DNA from 2 places in the Afipia sp. GW823-FHT06G09 genome. Region 2 is predicted to be linked to the other one. Evidence: riboswitches for the same ligand, from Rfam matches in the RefSeq annotation. Region 2 holds a riboswitch; the other holds the start of a gene.
What was found. Region 2 has a riboswitch for cobalamin ahead of metE (5-methyltetrahydropteroyltriglutamate--homocysteine S-methyltransferase). Riboswitches for the same ligand answer to the same signal wherever they lie in the genome.
Positions count from the first base shown of each region.

Region 1: linked by a shared signal. The riboswitch ahead of AC1Q67_RS02545 (TonB-dependent receptor) and the one ahead of metE (5-methyltetrahydropteroyltriglutamate--homocysteine S-methyltransferase) in region 2 are both predicted to bind cobalamin.

Region 1 covers NZ_JBXAHF010000001.1:503,602-508,017, forward strand. The annotation lists gene AC1Q67_RS02530 (serine hydrolase domain-containing protein) at 1-250, shown strand, start outside; gene AC1Q67_RS02535 (TspO/MBR family protein) at 259-735, opposite strand; gene AC1Q67_RS02540 (hypothetical protein) at 755-1,186, opposite strand; cobalamin riboswitch at 1,267-1,500, shown strand; gene AC1Q67_RS02545 (TonB-dependent receptor) at 1,670-3,823, shown strand; gene AC1Q67_RS02550 (His-rich protein BRANT) at 3,957-4,220, opposite strand.
Region 2 covers NZ_JBXAHF010000005.1:136,836-141,251, forward strand. The annotation lists gene AC1Q67_RS21595 (ribonucleoside-diphosphate reductase subunit alpha) at 1-1,753, opposite strand, end outside; cobalamin riboswitch at 1,863-2,081, opposite strand; cobalamin riboswitch at 2,340-2,557, shown strand; gene metE (5-methyltetrahydropteroyltriglutamate--homocysteine S-methyltransferase) at 2,656-4,416, shown strand, end outside.

The sequences.
Region 1 (4,416 bases), on a different contig from region 2:
TCCGGCAGCCTGGGCGCGCGGCGATTTCGCCGAACTGTTTCCCGATGCGGCCTATCGCAGCAAGTTCTACCAGATCGACCGCAAACGGCGGACGCTGTGCTGTCTCGGCATTCACGGACAGTACATCTACATCGATCCGATCAGCGAACTGGTGATTGTCCGCGTCGCAGCCGAGCCGATCCCGCTCGATATCGAGGCGACCCGCGCGTGGCGGCGGGGATTCGACGCGATCGTCCGGCACTTCTCATAGGACGTCTGTTAGTTCATCGCGACCACGCCGGCATTCAGCGTGGTCGCGTAGGCGACCCAAGCCAGATACGGCGCGAGCAGCCAGGCCGCGGACTTGTCGGCGCGCGAAGCCGCGATCATTGTCATCACAATGGCGATCAACAGGCCGATGATGATAACGAGCGCGGTGCGCGTGCCGTGCCATCCGAAGAAGACTGGCGACCACGCCGCGTTCAGCGCAAGCTGAATGAGAAACCAGGTGATCGCCGAGGCCCGCGGAGCCGACGGCGCCGCGCGATCCCACAGGCGCCACAGGCTAACAGCCATCAGAATGTAGAGAACGGTCCACGCGATTGGAAAAACCACCGGCGGCGGCGTCCACCACGGCTTTGCCAGCGCCGCATACCACACCGGGATTTCGGGCCGCGTCACATATGATTCGAGAATCCCGACGCCGAGACACAGCAGCAGGCAGAGGGCTAACCGCCCGGCTGATTTCGACGTCATGACACCCCTCCGTAGACGCTCACCGCGTCAGCTTTTCCAGTTCGGGAAACGCGGCGTAGCTGACGCCCTTACAAAGATCCTCGGTCTCTTCAATGATGCGATCGAGCCGTCCGTCGATGTATACGCCCGCGCGCTCTTTCGCGCCGGCGTAACGTCCGGCACTGCGCGCATTGAAACGCACGCACACCACATAGCGGCGGCGTCCCCCAACTTCCTTTTGCGCCGGTTCTGAAATCCCGGCCTCGCGTATGCCGGTCGGGTCATTCAGATAGGTGCGCAGCAGGGCCAGCAGTTCGGGGCGGTAGTTCGCCGGATACGGCTGGTTCTCGATGCCGCGGTCGGCGGTGTAGGACAGGCCGTCGCTTCCGCCGGTCCATGCACAACCGGCGAGACCGAGCGCAACCAGCGCCAGCGCTGTGCTCCTCGCATATGTCACCAATTTGCAACGCATTCCGATGAAGTCCACGGCCTGAGGCATCCCCTTGGGTTTCTTGCACATTGTGTCATTGACAAGGCAACCCCTCGCCGGTTGATTGCAACCACGGCACAGGTGCCAGCGCAAGCTGGCGAATAGGGAATTCGGTGCCGCCGTGCGGCCTCATCAAGGTGAAGTTTGCACGGCCAGTCCGAAGCTGCCCCCGCAACTGTCAGCGGTGAGCCGTTGTCCAATAGGCCACTGAGCGAAGGCTTTTCAGCCAAGCTTGGGAAGGCGGGCAACGGCGGCGATCCGCGAGCCAGGAGACCTGCCTGTACCGGTCATCCTTCCGTCGCACGGGGCGTGCGAAGGGGCGGCTTTCCGCAGCGGTGACGTGACGTAACTGTTGCGGAGGTTCGGCCGATGGCCTGTTTCCTCAGTCAGGACGGAACGTATGGCGGCAGCAACCTGCCGCCGCACCGTCATGTCTGCGCGTTGTTACCGCGCCTCCGCGATCACATGCATCGGCGGGGCTTCAACGTGACACAATTTTCCAAATCTCTCTTTCCAAAAGCGGCATTCGCAGCGGCATGCCTCGCGGGCACCGCGCTGGTAAGCCCCACGCTTGCGCAGGACGCAGGCAGCGCGTTGCCGCCGATCAACGTCGACGCCAGCCGCCTCTATGGCGGCATCGTCGGCACATCGACAGCAACCATTACCGCCGAAGACATCGCACGTTCACCCAACCAGACGATTCAGGATGTGCTCGCGACCATTCCGGGCGTGCAACTCACGAATCTGTACGGCGCGGTGAACGGTACCGGCTCCGTCGTCGATCTTCGCGGGTTCGGCGCCTTTGCGTCGTCCAACACATTGTTCCTTATCAACGGCCGCCGTCTCAATGAGGCCGACCTTCAGGGCGTCGATCTCTCGACTATCCCGGTTCAATCGATCGCGCGCATCGAAGTCACGCGCGGCAACAGCGGCGCTGTGCTTTACGGCGACAACGCCGTCGGCGGTGTCATCAACATCATCACCAAAACGGGCGTGGGCATCGGCAAGCCGATCGCGGGGCGCATCGAGGGTGGTGTGGGCTCTTACGGGCAGCGCGAAGGCAATGGCTCGTTCAGCACCAACTCGGGACCATGGTCGTCCGCAGTGTTCGGCAACGCCGTTCATTCGGACGGATACCGGAAGAACAACAAGCTCGACCAGCAGAACGGGGTCGGCGAGATCCGCTACTCCACGCCTGAGTTCAGCGCATTTTTCAATCTGTCCGGCGACCGGCAGCAGCTCGGCTTTCCCGGCACGCGCGCGAACATGTACACCCTCGATTTTTTCAACTTCACCAACCAGTTGCTCGATCTGCGCGGCACGAGCACGCCGAACGATTACGGCAAGAAGCAAGGCGTCAACGCCACTGCGGGTTTCACAAAATCCTTATGGGCAGGCGCGGAGCTGATCGTCGATGGCGGCGTCCGCAACAAGAAGCAGCAGGCGGGTTTCTTCGGCGATCCCAACTATGTGCTGTCGTTTCCGGGCGATCGTTTTCCTTACGCCTATGTCGACTCCGATCTGACGACGTGGTCGATCACGCCGCGCCTCAGCATGAAGAACACGTTCGGCAGCGTGACATCGAGCATCCTGACCGGCCTCGACTACTACGATGCGCGCTACAGCTCGAACCGCCAGTACACGATCTCCGATCCGCCCAATCACGCCTACAACCTCTCGCAGCAAACCATTGCCGGCTACTGGCAGCAAACGCTGGGATTGTTGCCGAGCACCGACTTCTCCTACGGCGGACGCATCCAGCAGCTCAGCCTGAAGGCACGCGACAAGTACGATCCCACCGCGCCCGCAGGCAGCCTGCTGGCTCAGGCGACGCCTCTCGACAAGGACGAGACCAACCACGCCCTGCATGTCGGGCTCGAACATCGCTTCAACGAAAATTTCGCCGTCTTCGGCCGTGCTGCGCGAGCTTTCCGCACACCCAACGTGGATGAGCGCGTCGTTACCGGACCGGCGTTCGGAGGGGCCTTCCCATTTCCGCCGATTCCGCAAAACTTCGAGCTGAAGACGCAAACGTCCTACGATGTCGAAGGTGGCATTCGCATTCACGGCGGTCCGCTGGATATCCAGACCAGCTACTACGACATGCATCTGAAGAACGAGATCCACTACAATCCGGTCGCGTTCTACAACTACAACCTCGATCCGACGCATCGCTATGGTTCCGAGACTCAGGCATCGCTGCGGATCAACGAGGCGTTCAGGCTCAGGGGTGGTTTCGCCTACACGCGCGCCGTGTTCGAGGAAGGCCAGTTTGCCGGAAAGGACGTGCCGCTTGTTTCACGGCTTTCCGGAAGCGCCGGATTCACATGGAACATCTGGCAGAAGTACGCCGTGCTTGATGCCAGCGCACGCTTCTGGAGCAGCCGCCGTCTCGACAACGATCAGGCCAACACACAGGGTCTGATTGGCGCCAACGCGACCATCGACCTGAAGCTGAGCGGCGAGATCGACCGATTCTTCTGGTCGGCGGCTGTTATCAACCTGTTCGACGCCCAGTATTACGACTACGGCATCGCCAGCGCGTTCACGCCAGGCTCTTACGCGATCTACCCACTTCCCGGCCGCATGTTCCTGGTGAAAGCCGGCATGACGTTCTGACTCCAGCAGAACTGCCGCAAAAGAGCACGGCCTGCACCCATCTCGCGATGAGTGCAGGCCGTTCTTCTTTCCATGAACCGCTTCGATGCGGGGGCTATGCAATAGCGGTCACGGAAATATCAATGAAGAAGGATCAGCCCTTCTTCTGCACGGCGACGTGCTTCACAGGCGCCGCGGACGAGATATGCTTCTTGCTCACGACGGCGCTGGTCTTCTTGTGCGCCTTGTGATGCTTGATCTTCTTCGCCTTCACCTTCGCGTTGGCATTCGCAACCGACGGTTTCAGGGTTTCGGACTTGGCGGCTGGCGCCGTTTCGGTCTTCATGACGGTGGCGGCCATTGCAGGGGCGGCAATCATCGAACCCGCAACAAGGGCGGCAGAAATGATCTTCAGCATGGGGTCTCTCCTGTCGTTATGCGATCGGGGGTGGCCGGTCGGATGGCCGGGTAACCGATCGTCGCAACAACGCTAGGACCGCCGCGCTGAACTCAATCTGAAGCGCGTCATGGGCTTTCGTTCATCTGGATGACAGTTTCGTTATGCGCCGGGCGCGGCAGATCGGCTGAAAATCGCCGGAATTATGACGGGCCAT
Region 2 (4,416 bases):
AGTGAATCACGCCGACATGCTGCTGCGGCGAACGAAGGTTGCACGGGTCCTTGAACGTGATCCACGGATGCCCGGTTTCGAACAGCATGGTCAGCATGCGGCGCCACAGATCCGTGGCGCGCAGTTTCTTGAACACGCGCATCTCTCCACGCGCAGCCTTTTCCTCGTATAAAGCATATCGTTCAGCAAACGCCTTGCCGTAAAGGTCGTGCAGGTCCGGGGTCTCGTCGGGCGAGAACAGCGTCCATTCGCCATCCGCCTCGACGCGCTGCATGAACAGATCCGGCACCCAGTTCGCGGTGTTCATGTCGTGGGTGCGGCGGCGGTCGTCGCCGGTGTTCTTGCGCAGATCGAGGAATTCCTCGATGTCGACGTGCCACGTCTCGAGATAGGCGCAGACCGCGCCCTTGCGCTTGCCGCCCTGATTGACCGCGATTGCGGTGTCGTTGGCAACTTTCAGGAACGGCACCACGCCCTGGCTTTCGCCGTTGGTGCCCTTGATGTGCGCGCCGAGGCCGCGCACGCGGGTCCAGTCGTTGCCGAGTCCGCCGGAATATTTCGCCAGCAGCGCATTGTCCTTCACCGACTTGAAAATGCCGTCGAGATCGTCGGCCACCGTGGTCAGGAAGCAGGACGAGAGCTGCGGCCGCAGCGTACCGGAGTTGAACAGCGTCGGCGTCGAGGCCATGAAGTCGAACGACGACAGCAGGTTGTAGAACTCGATGGCGCGCGCCTCGCGGTCGATCTCGCGGATCGCAAGCCCCATGGCGACGCGCATGAAGAACGCCTGCGGCAGCTCGATCCGGTTGCCGTCCTGATGCAGGAAGTAGCGATCGTACAGCGTCTGCAAGCCAAGAAACTGGAACGACAGATCGCGCTCCGGCTTCAGCGCTGCCGCGATCCGCTTCAGGTCATAGCGCGCCAGTTCAGGATCGAGCAGTTCGGCTTCGATGCCTTTTTTGACATAGACCGGGAAGTATTCCGCATAGCGCGCGGTCATATCAGCCTGCGACGCATTGATCTGCGCGGAATGAACAAACGACAGCACTTCGGTGCGTAGCTTGTCGAGCAGGAGGCGCGCGCTGACATAGGCGTAGTTCGGCTCCTGCTCCACCAGCGTGCGCGCGGCCATGATGCCGGCCAGCGCAAGCTCGTCCTGGCTGATGCCGTCGTAAAGATTGCGCTTTGTTTCAGCCAGCACAGGCGCGGCATCGACGCCGTCGAGATTGGCGCAGGCTTCCTGAATGATCAGCATCAGGCGATCGGCGTCGAGCGGGACGCGCGCGCCGCTGCCCAGCGTGACATGCAGCTGCGGCTCGGACGGCGTTTTGACCGACCTGGCGGCGTCAGCTTCGGCGCGCTGGCGTGCGCGCTCCTCGCGATACAGCACATAGGCACGGGCGACCTTGTGGTGCTCGCTGCGCATCAGCGCCAGTTCGACCTGATCCTGAACGTCCTCGATGTGGAAGGTGCGCCCCTCGCCGATCCGGCGGGTGAGTGCGCTCACCACTTCGTTTGTGAGTTGCTCGATCACCTCGTGAATGCGGCGCGAGGCGGCTGCGGTGTGGCCTTCAACTGCAAGAAACGCCTTGGTCATCGCAATCGAGATCTTGCTGGCATCGAACGGCGAAACCGTGCCGTTGCGGCGGATGATCTGGAGCGGCGGCTCTGCCGCAGGGATAGCCAGTGACTCGGAACGCAACTGAATGAGAGGAGCGGATTTGGCGGCTTCGCGTTCGATCGAGAGAGACATCGGCAGACCCCGTGCGTGTTGCAATTTTTGGGGGCTGAGGCCGAAAGGCGCGTCGTCGCGGCGCGCGAACGCACCGAAGCACGCGACCGCCGGACACCCCGCCCGTGGACGTTCTTTTGGTGTCGCGGCAGGTCTCCTGGCTCGCAGGTCGGCATTGAATCCGGTCTTCCCGATGCGAAAACGCACCAGTGACATCGGTCGGATTCAACTCACTGCTTACAGTTGCGGGGGCAGCGCCGGACTTGCTGCATCGGAGTGCAACTCACCAGCTTCCCATCTTCGCCACAAGGCCTTGCGGCTTTGTAGAACCGTGACGTCTACATCTGGTGACTTTCACGGTGCGATGTCAAGCGGCTCGCGGTGTGAATAACCGGGACAATCACGCAACAGCGCAGAATGCGTCGGAAAACCGTCAAAGAAATTTTCCGCTGGCGTGAGGAAACGGCGCCTGGAGTTCAGGTCTGGCGATCACGCATCAAGAATCAGCTTGCATGATTCTCTTGCGCCGGCTGCCCACTCGCTCCCCGCGCGCGTCCGGCACAGCCGCGGTGGGAAGCTTTCCCTTTGACCGGGGGCAAGCCGCTTCACATAACTTGATCATCGCGGTTCTGCGGATCGGTGATCCGGAGCCAAGAGGGAATGCGGTGCGCGCGGCCCGAGAGGTTCGCGCAACTCCGAAGCTGCCCCCGCAACTGTAGACGGTGAGCCTCGTCCATCGGTGCCACTGAGGTGAAAGCCTCGGGAAGGCCGGACATCAGGCGTTGAACCGTGAGCCAGGAGACCTGCCGCGATCACAGTACGTCCACGGGCGGGGTGCCCCGGTGTGTCGCTTGCGAAAGGACGCTCGCCGCCCTTCCCGTTCGCGCATGTCCGGCCCTGCCCCCACATCACGGGGTTTTGCAATGTCGGGTTCTTCTACTGCTTCCATTCCTGTCGCCACGCTGGGCGTACCGCGTATCGGTCAGCGCCGTGAACTGAAAATCGCGCTGGAGAAATTCTGGTCCGGCAAGATCAACGAGGGCGCGCTGCGCGAGGCTGCGGCGAAAATCCGCGCCGACAACTGGACGCGCCAGCGCGATCTCGGCGTCACCGTGATCCCCTCGAACGACTTCTCGCTCTACGATCAGGTGCTGGACACCAGCGCCATGGTCGGCGCGATTCCGACAATCTACGGCTGGACAGGCGGACCGGTGTCGCTGGAAACCTATTTCGCGATGGCGCGCGGCAGCCAGAAGGATGTGGGCCACGACGACGGCTGCGCCCATAACCATAGTCACGGCCACGGCGTGCCCGCGCAGGAAATGACCAAGTGGTTCGACACCAACTATCACTACATGGTGCCGGAATTCACCAGGGATCAAACCTTCACCCTCGCCTCCACCAAGGCAATCGACGAATACCGCGAAGCCGAGGCGCTCGGCATCCAGACCCGGCCGGTGCTGGTCGGCCCTGTAACGTTCCTCAAGCTCGGCAAGGGCGAAAACCGGTTGGCGCTGCTGCCGAAACTGCTGCCGGTCTACATCGAAGTTCTCAACAGACTCGCCGCCGAAGGCGCGGACTGGGTGCAGATCGACGAGCCATGTCTCGTGCTCGACCTCGGTGCGGATGAAAAGGCCGCGCTGAAAGCCGCGTACAGCGAATTCGCGCTGAAGGTACCTGGCATCAGGATCATGCTGGCGACCTATTTCGGCGAACTCGGCGACAACGCCGACCTCGTCACCAAACTACCCGTCGCCGGCGTGCATCTCGATCTGGTGCGCGGCAAGGGCCAGATCGATACCGTCCTGAGCAAGCTGCCTGCGGATCGCGTGATTTCGCTCGGCGTCATCGACGGACGCAACATCTGGCGCGCGGATCTTGCGAAGGTTCTCGACCTGGCCGCCAAGGCCATCGCGGCGCGCGGCGGCGCGGACCGCATCCAGATCGCGCCCTCGTGCTCGATGCTCCACGTGCCGATCGACCTCGATCAGGAGACCGATCTCGATGCGGACCTGAAAAGCTGGCTTGCGTTCTCGGTGCAGAAGATGGGCGAACTGGCAACCCTCAACCGCGGGTTATCGGCAGGACGAGAGGCCATCAAGAGTGAGCTTGCGGCTTCCGATCAGGCGGCAGCCACGCGCGTCTCGTCGGCGAAGATTCACAATCCCACTGTGAAATCGCGCGCCGCCGATACGTCGCCCAAGCTGTCGCAACGCAGGAGTCCGTTCGGCGCGCGGCAGAAACTCCAGAGCAAGGTGCTCCGCCTGCCCTCGTTTCCAACAACAACCATTGGATCATTTCCGCAGACCGAGCAGGTGCGCAAGGCGCGCGCCGAGCACGCCAAGGGCCAGCTCAGCGATGCCGATTACGAGGCGTTCCTGCGCACGGAAACCGAGAAGGCGGTACGCTGGCAGGAGGACATCGGCATCGATGTCCTCGTGCATGGCGAGTTCGAGCGCAACGACATGGTGCAGTATTTCGGCGAGCAACTGTCGGGCTATGCCTTCACCAAGCACGGCTGGGTGCAGAGCTACGGCTCCCGCTACGTCCGTCCGCCCATCATTTTCGGTGACGTCTCGCGGCCGAAGCCGATGACGGTCGGCTGGTCGTCCTATGCGCAGTCGCTCACCACGCTGCCGATGAAGGGCATGCTGACCGGCCCGGTCACCATGCTGCAATGGTCG